2 regions of the Arthrobacter sp. StoSoilB19 genome follow, and region 2 is predicted to be linked to the other one. Evidence: riboswitches for the same ligand, from Rfam matches in the RefSeq annotation. Region 2 holds a riboswitch; the other holds the start of a gene.
What was found. Region 2 has a riboswitch for glycine ahead of gcvP (aminomethyl-transferring glycine dehydrogenase). Riboswitches for the same ligand answer to the same signal wherever they lie in the genome.
Positions count from the first base shown of each region.

Region 1: it holds a riboswitch for glycine, as region 2 does, so the genes downstream of both, gcvP (aminomethyl-transferring glycine dehydrogenase) here and gcvP (aminomethyl-transferring glycine dehydrogenase) in region 2, are expected to answer to the same signal.

Region 1 is NZ_AP024650.1:450,900-455,275, forward strand. It holds gene gcvP (aminomethyl-transferring glycine dehydrogenase) at 1-1,828, opposite strand, end outside; glycine riboswitch at 1,989-2,089, opposite strand; glycine riboswitch at 2,381-2,479, shown strand; gene cycA (D-serine/D-alanine/glycine transporter) at 2,626-4,167, shown strand; gene LDO86_RS02160 (hypothetical protein) at 4,340-4,376, shown strand, end outside.
Region 2 is NZ_AP024650.1:811,927-816,302, forward strand. It holds gene LDO86_RS03835 (MFS transporter) at 1-1,542, opposite strand, end outside; gene LDO86_RS03840 (TetR/AcrR family transcriptional regulator) at 1,628-2,164, shown strand; glycine riboswitch at 2,258-2,355, shown strand; glycine riboswitch at 2,382-2,489, shown strand; gene gcvP (aminomethyl-transferring glycine dehydrogenase) at 2,543-4,376, shown strand, end outside.

The DNA of each region.
Region 1 (4,376 bases), 360 kb from region 2:
CCACCTTCATGCCCGCGAGCACGGCGGAGGCGGCGTTGGTGCCGTGCGCCGAGGCCGGGATCAGGCAGACGTTGCGCTGCTGCTCGCCCCGGGAATGGTGGTAGCCGCGGATCGCGAGCAGCCCGGCGAGTTCGCCCTGCGAGCCCGCGTTGGGCTGGATGGACACCTGGTCATACCCGGTGATCTCGGCGAGGTCCGCTTCCAGGCCGGCGATGAGTTCGCGCCAGCCTTCGGTCTGGGAGTCCGGGGCGAACGGGTGGATCGAGGCGAACTCCGGCCAGGAAATGGCTTCCATCTCGGCCGTGGCGTTCAGCTTCATGGTGCATGAACCCAGCGGGATCATGGTGCGGTCCAGCGCCAGGTCGCGGTCCGAGAGCTTGCGGATGTAACGCAGCAGCTGGGTTTCAGACCGGTGCGTGTTGAAGACCGGGTGCTGCAGGTAGGCCGAGGTGCGCACAATGGTGTCGGGCAGTTCGAATCCCTGGGCGTCACCCACCGGACCGGCGCCAAAGGCGACGGCGACGGCGGAAAGTGTTGCCGCCGTCGTCGTCTCATCAACGGAGACGCCCACCGTGTCCGGATCGATGAAGCGCAGGTTGATGCCGCGGGCTTCAGCGGCGGTGATCACCTTGGCGGCCTTGCCCGGAACGCGGACGGTGAGGGTGTCGAAGAAGGAGTCCGTGACCAGTTCGCGGCCCAGTGACGTGAGTGCTGTTGCCAGGACCCTGGCCTTGTGGTGGACGGTCTCTGCGATCGCCTTCAGGCCGTCGGGGCCGTGGTAAACGGCGTAGAAGGAGGACACGATGGCCAGCAGCGCCTGGGCGGTGCAGATGTTGGACGTGGCCTTCTCGCGGCGGATGTGCTGCTCGCGGGTCTGCAGGGCCAACCGGTAGGCAGGCGTGCCGGCGTTGTCCTTGGAGACGCCCACGATCCTGCCCGGGAGGGTACGTTCCATTCCCTTTTGGACGGCCATGTAGGCGGCGTGCGGCCCCCCAAAGAACAGCGGCACGCCAAAACGCTGGGTGGAGCCGACGGCAATGTCCGCGCCCTGCTCGCCCGGAGGGGTGATCAGTGTCAGGGCCAGCAGGTCCGCAGCCACGGTGACCAGCGCGCCGCGCTCCTTGGCTTCGGCGATGACGGCGGACTGGTCCCAGACGCGGCCGGAGACGCCGGGCTGCTGCAGGACGACGCCGTTGATGTCGCCGTCGGGCAGGCCCTTGGACAGGTCGGCGACCTCCACCTCGAAGCCGAGCGCCTCCGCCCGGCCCAGCACGATGGCGATGGTCTGGGGGAGGCAGTCGGCGTCGAGCACCGTCTTGCCGTCCTTCGCTGCCTTGGACTTGTTGGCGCGGCGCATCAGCAGCACGGCCTCGGCCACCGCCGTTGCCTCGTCCAGCAAGGAAGCGTTGGCTACCGGGAGCGCCGTCAGGTCCTGCACCATGGTCTGGAAGTTCAGCAGCGCCTCAAGCCGGCCCTGGGAAATCTCCGGCTGGTAGGGCGTGTAGGCGGTGTACCAGGCCGGGGATTCCAGGATGTTGCGGCGGATCACCGGCGGAGTCACGGTGTCGTAGTAGCCCTGGCCGATCATCTGGACTGCCGTCTTGTTCTTGGCGGCAAGCTTCCGCAGTTCCGTGAGGACTTCAACCTCGCTGAGGGCGTCGGTCAGCTTGAGCGCAGTTTCCTGGCGGATGGGCGCGGGGACGGCCACGTCAACCAGGCCATCCAGGCTGTCGTAGCCGATGGCCTTGAGCATGGTGTCGATGTCGGCCTGGCGGCGCGCGCCGATATGGCGGTCAACAAACGATGTTGGATGCGAATGAATCGTCATGAGGAACTCCAGATCTGGCCGGCCGAAGGTGGCACGGCGTGGGATGGGTTCCTCCCCGCTCTGTATTGGACCTGAGAGATTCCGCGTTGCCTGCTGTTGGCAGGGGACCGCTTGCACCGTCGGTGAACCAGGCAGAAGCCTGATTGCTTTCCAGAGTCGCCTCGCCGTGACGGTACGGGGGCCTGAGAGATTCCTGGGGAGGATTTGCTCCTACGGCGCCTGACCGGTGTTTCGCCGGGAGGACTCTCCCGTCACAGCTCGAAAGGCTTATTCAAATGTGGGTGATTCGGCTCACAAGGTACCGGGATAGACCCGTCCGTGGCAAATCGGGCGGCTTCCGTGCGGGGCTCGAGGGGCACGTGACGCCGTTCTTCCCCGCTTGTGTCGGGAGGGGTTTGACATTCGATCGTGACGGACACCACACTGAACCCCGGGATTGGCGCCGCCGGTGGCTGGCTCAGCGTATCCGGAGCAGCCCACCAGTCGGCGCCTGTCCCATTGCATGACCGGCCGTGGCCCAAAAAGCCTGCGGCTTCCAACTGAATACGCCTTCGACCTGCGGCGGGAGAGCCCTGCCGGGTACATCCAGCAGGCGCCGTAGGAGCAAACCCTCCCCAGGAAACTCTCAGGCCCACGTACCGCCGCGGACAGGCAACTCTGGAAAGCAGCCGGGCATGACCCTGGCTCACCGGCGGTGCAAGCGGCTTTTGCTGCGGAAACTCTCAGGTCCACTACAGAGCGGGGAGGAACCAAATCTTTTGCGGCACCCAAAAGCCGCTTTATCGATGGAGTTCCTCATGGCGATTCATCCCCCCACGTCCAACGGCGAACCAGCCCGCAGCCAAGGCGCTGCCACGGCAGCCCGCAGCGAGCCTCCCCACCTGGAGCGGCAGCTCACCAACCGGCATATCCAGCTCATCGCCATCGGCGGCGCGATCGGCACGGGCCTGTTCATGGGTTCCGGCAAGACCATCTCCGCGGCCGGCCCATCCGTGATCTTCGTATACATGATCATCGGCTTCATGCTTTTCTTCGTCATGCGGGCCATGGGTGAACTGCTGCTCAGCAACCTGAACTACAAGTCCTTCAGTGATTTCGCCGCCGATCTCCTGGGGCCGTGGGCCGGATTCTTCACGGGCTGGACGTACTGGTTCTGCTGGGTGATCACCGGAATCGCCGACGTCATCGCCATCGCAGGGTACTCAAAGGAACTTTGGCCGGCGCTGCCACTTTGGATCCCGGGCCTGGCCACGGTGGGCATCCTGCTCCTGCTGAACCTCGCCACCGTCAAGGCGTTCGGCGAGACCGAGTTCTGGTTCGCCCTCATCAAGATCGTCGCCATCGCAGCCCTGATCATCGTGGGACTCTTCATGATCTTCACCGGTTTCCAGAGCGACGCGGGCACCGCAAGCTTCACCAACCTGTGGAGCCATGGCGGGTTCTTCCCCAATGAGTTCATGGGCTTCGTGGCCGGATTCCAGATCGCAGTCTTCGCCTTCGTAGGCATCGAACTGGTGGGAACCACCGCCGCCGAGGCCAAGAACCCCGAGCGCACGCTGCCCAAGGCCATCAACGCCATCCCCGTCCGCGTGCTGCTCTTCTATGTCGGTGCGCTGGTCATCCTGATGGCGGTCACCCCGTGGACCCAGTTCGCCGCCGGCCACAGCCCCTTTATCGGGATGTTCTCCCTGGCCGGCCTCGGCGCCGCGGCCACGGTGGTCAACCTGGTGGTCCTGACTTCGGCGATGTCCTCCGCGAACTCCGGCATCTACTCCACGTCCCGCATGGTCTTCGGCCTGGCCCAGGAAGGCGATGCCCCCGGTATCTTCAGCCGGCTCTCCACGAGGAAGGTGCCCAGCAACGCGCTGTTCCTGTCCTGCGTCCTGCTGCTGTCCGGCGTCGTACTCATGTATGCCGGCCAGGATGTTGGCATGGCCTTTGAAATGGTGACCACCGTGTCTGCGGTCTGCTTCGTCTTCGTCTGGTCGATCATCCTCGCCAGCTACATCTCCTTCCGGCGCCGCCGGCCGCACCTGCATGCGGCGTCGAAGTTCAAGATGCCCGGTGGCATTCCCGCCGTGTGGGTGGTGTACGCATTCTTCGCCTTCGTCCTTTGGGCCCTTACCACCCAGCCCGACACTCTCGTTGCACTGCTGGTAACCCCCATCTGGTTCGTCATCCTGGGCGTGGCTTGGGCCATCCTGCGGCGCCGTCCCGCCCACCTGGCCCGCTTCGAGGTCTTCCGTGCCGAGCTTCAGGCAGACCAGGCCACTGCCGCGCGCAGCGGCGGCCAGGACGCCGGGGCGGCGGGGCGCGAGGTCCAGCAGGCCGGGAAGTAACGTCCGACGGCGGGTTGCAGCGGCGGCGGTGAGGTGCAGGTACCGCATCCTGCCGCCGCAGCGCGCCGGACGAAGCCACGGCCCGGAAGTTAAGCATGCTTAGTGTCTATCCACATAGGATGGAAAGGCACGGCAGCCTACCCGCTGCAGGTCGATTTGAATGAAGGTGACCATGGCCCGGCGCAGCAACCCCGCAGTACGCATCGCAC
Region 2 (4,376 bases):
CTTCCGCAGCACGACGGCGGCGAGGACTGCCGCCGTCGCCATCAGTACCAGCCCAATTGCCGCAGTGATGTGCACGCCGGAATCAAACGCTGACGCCGCAGCGTCCCGGACGGTGTCCGACAGGGAAGCGGGCAGCAGGTTTGCTGCTTCCACTGCGCCGGCAAGTGTTTCCCTCGCGCTGTGCAGGGAGGAGCCGGGCAGCATGCCGTCAAGGCCTGCGGGCAGCCGCAGGTTCTGCTGGTAGGACGCCGTCAGGATGGAGCCCAGTACCGCCGTGCCCAGCAGCGACCCCACCTCGTAGCCGGTCTCGGAGATTGCCGCGGCAGCGCCTGACTTCTCCGGCGGCGCGGACCCGAGGATGAGGTCGTTGGAGATGGTTTCGGCCGTACCCACGCCCAATGCAAGGACCAGCAGGGCTGCCAGCAGCAGCGAGGGGCCGCCGTCGTGATTCCCGAATGCGACCATGGTGTAGCCGGTGGCACTGAACGCCAACCCCGCTGCCACCACGTATCCCGGGCGGACCTTGCGGACCAGCGGCACCACCACCAGGCCGGCCACCACCGTGGCGGCCAGTGCCGGGATCATGGCAACGCCGGCTGCGGACGGCGTCATTCCCTCGAGGAGTTGGAGGTGCTGGGCGAGGAACAGGATGAAGCCGTTGAAGGAGAACAGGGCAAGGATGTTGGCGCTGATGGCCATGCTGAACACCCTGTTCCGGAATAGGGACATGTCCAGCAGGGGGTGCGCCAGCCGCTGCTGCCGCTGCACGAACACCGCCCCCATGGCCAGGCCGAAGGCGATGGCGCCCAGACCTGCCGCCCCTGGACCTTCGGTGGCAACTGCCTTGATCCCGTAGACAACGGGCACCATGACCAGCATGGAGAGCAGGATGCTGGGGATGTCCACCTTGCCGGGTGCCGGATCCTTCGATTCCGGGATGAGGGCCGGTCCAAACGCCAGCAGGGGGAGCATGAGGGGGACCGCCACCAGGAAGACGGCACCCCACCAGAAGTGCTCCACCAGCCAGCCGCCGAAGATCGGACCCAGGGCCGCGCCGCCGGAGAATCCGGCGGCCCAGATGGCGACGGCCAGCCTGCGGCGATTGGGCTCGGGGAAAATGTTGCGGATCAGCGACAAGGTGGACGGCATCAGCATGGCGCCGAAGAATCCCAGGGCGGCGCGGCCGGCGATGAGCCATTCCGGCGCGGGTGCAAAAGCCGTCGCAACGGACAGCGCGGCAAAGCCGATGCTGCCAAGGATGAGCAGCCTCCGCCGCCCAATCCGGTCGCCGAGGCTTCCCATTGATACCAGCAGCCCGGCCAGCACCAGGGGGTAGGCGTCAACGATCCACAGCAGCTGCACGCCCGTGGGTTCCAGGGCCCGGGCGATGGCCGGCAGCGCGAACGTCAGTGCGGTGTTGTCCACCGCCACCAGCAGCACGGGAAACATCAGGAGCCCCAGCGCCAGCCAGTCGCGCCACGGAGGACGCACGGAAGTGCTGCTTGCCTGCCCGGTTGCCGAACTCTCGATGGAAGTGGTCATAAGATAACTATACCGTCCGGACGGTATAGTTTAAAAATGCGATGGTTTTCCTTATTCCTGCGCGGGGGAGGGCATGATGGAGGGCATGCCCCGAAAGCCTGTTGCCCGTGACGCGGTCCTTGACGCCTTCGAGTCCCTGCTGATTGAAGTGGGTGAGCGGGCGGCCACCCTCGATGCCGTGGCGCGCAGGGCCGGCGTATCCAAAGGCGGCCTCCTCTACCACTTTCCCAACAAGGAAGCCATGATTGCCGTGTTGCTCGACCGCCTGGAGGGCCTGGCGGGCGAGGATGCCGATGCCATGGCGTCGGCAGCTGAAGGCGCCGCGGCCTACTTCATCCGTTCCTCGGTCTGGGCGGATACCCCTTTGGACCGTGCCATCGTGGCCGCCACCCGGCTTGCAGAGGTGGCCCACGAGGAGACGCGGCGCCGCTTCGCGGCCATCCAGCAGCGCTGGCTGGACGAAATTGCTGCGGATGTGGGACCTGGACTGGCCAAGGCAGTCCTCTATATGGGGGACGGCCTGTACTTCAACGCCATGCTGTCCGTGGCCCCTGCGCCGGCCGGGGGAGCGGCCGCTGACGTGGAGGAACTCCTGGCCGCGCTGGAACGGCTCCGCAGGTAGCTCCGTCATTTGCCGGGAGGGGTTGCCGCGTAGAACAATAGAAAGTTGTGAGGGCTGTCACCGGCCTTCATGATCCAACAAATGAATAGCCTTTGATCTGCGGCGGGAGAGTTCTGCCGGAAGTACAGGCAGGCGCCGTAGGAGCAAATCCTCCCCAGGAATCTCGCAGGCCCCCGTACCGCCGCGGCGAGGCACCTCTGGAAAGCAGCAGGCAGTCTTATTCTCTTTTGGAGAGGTAGGGACTGTTGTGCTCACCGACGGTGCAAGCGGGTCCTGCCCAGGCAGGGAACGCGGAAACTCTCAGGTCCAATACAGAGCGGGGAGGAACCCGAATAGCTGTGGCGTACCCTTCGCCGCCTGAGTAAATGGAGTTCCTTCGTGTCGGTTACCCCAGCCTCCACCACTTTCGTAGACCGCCATATCGGCGCGCGCCGCCAGGCCGACGTCGACACCATGCTCAAAGCCGTAGGCTACGACTCGGTCGATTCCCTTGTGGACACCGCGGTTCCCAAGGTCATCCGCCAGGACACCGCCCTTCGCCTGCAGGACGCCCTCAGCGAGGTTGAAGTCCTCACGGAACTGCGGAAGCTTGCCGCCAAGAACAAGACGGCAGTCCAGATGATCGGCCAGGGCTACTACGACACCGTGACTCCACCGGTGATCCGCCGCAACATCCTGGAATCCCCGGCCTGGTACACCGCCTACACGCCCTACCAGCCGGAGATTTCCCAGGGCCGGCTTGAGGCGCTGCTGAACTTCCAGACCATGGTGCAGGACCTTGTGGGCCTGCCCATCGCCAACGCTTCGCTGCTGGATGAAGCAACGGCGGTGGCCGAGGCCGTGCTGCTGATGCGCCGCGCCAACAAGACCAAGCCCGCGGCAGACGGCAAGACCGTCCTGGACATCGACGTGCTGCCGCAGACCATCGCCATCGTGCTGGGGCGTGCGGAGGCGCTCGGCTTCGAGGTGGAGGTCGCCGACCTGTCCAAGGGCCTGCCCGAGGGCGACATCAACGGGATCGTGCTGCAGCAGCCCGGCGCTTCCGGCCGCGTCTGGGACCAGTCCGCGGTGATCTCTGCAGCGAAGGACCGGGGCGCGCTGGTCACGGTCGCTGCGGACCTGCTGGCCCTGACACTGATCACACCTCCGGGCGAGCAGGGCGCGGACATTGCCGTCGGCTCAGCCCAGCGCTTTGGCGTGCCGCTGTTCTTTGGGGGCCCCCATGCCGCCTACATGGCTGTCCGCAAAGGCCTGGAGCGTTCCTTGCCTGGCCGCCTGGTTGGGGTGTCAAAGGACGACGCCGGCACGCCTGCCTACCGGTTGGCCCTGCAGACCCGCGAGCAGCACATCCGCCGCGAGAAGGCCACGTCCAACATCTGCACCGCCCAGGCGCTGCTGGCCATCGTTGCGTCCATGTACGCCGTATACCACGGCCCCGACGGCCTGAAGGCGATTGCCCAAACGGCGCACCGCCACGCCCGTAGCCTGGCGGCCTCGCTTGCGGCCGCCGGCGTCGAGGTGCTGCACACGAGCTTCTTCGACACCCTTACGGTCCGGGTCCCCGGACGGGCTGCTGGCATCATCGCCGACGCCGAGGCGCGGGGCATCAACCTGCGCAGCGTCGACGCCGACACCGTAGGCATCGCCCTCGATGAAACCACGACGGTGGCCATCGTCGCCCAGGTTGCCGACGTCTTTGGCGCCACGGTTGCCGAGGTCCAGGGCGAGGGCCAGGGCTTTGGGCTGGAGGCCGCCGTCGAGCGTTCCTCCGACTACCTGCAGCACCCGGTCTTCAACACGCACCGGTCTGAAACCCAGCTGCTGCGTTACATCCGCAAGCTCTCGGACCGCGACCTGGCGCTGGACCGCACCATGATCCCGCTGGGTTCATGCACCATGAAGCTGAACGCCACGGCCGAGATGGAAGCCATTTCCTGGCCGGAGTTTGCCTCGATCCACCCGTTCGCCCCGGACTCCCAGACCGAAGGCTGGCGCGAACTCATCGCCGGCCTGGAAGCGGACCTCGCCGAGATCACCGGGTATGACCAGGTGTCCATCCAGCCCAACGCGGGCTCGCAGGGCGAGCTCGCCGGGTTGCTCGCGATCCGCGGCTACCACCATTCCCGGGGCGAGCAGCAGCGCAACGTGTGCCTGATCCCGGCCTCGGCGCACGGTACCAACGCCGCCTCCGCCGTGCTCGCGGGCATGAAGG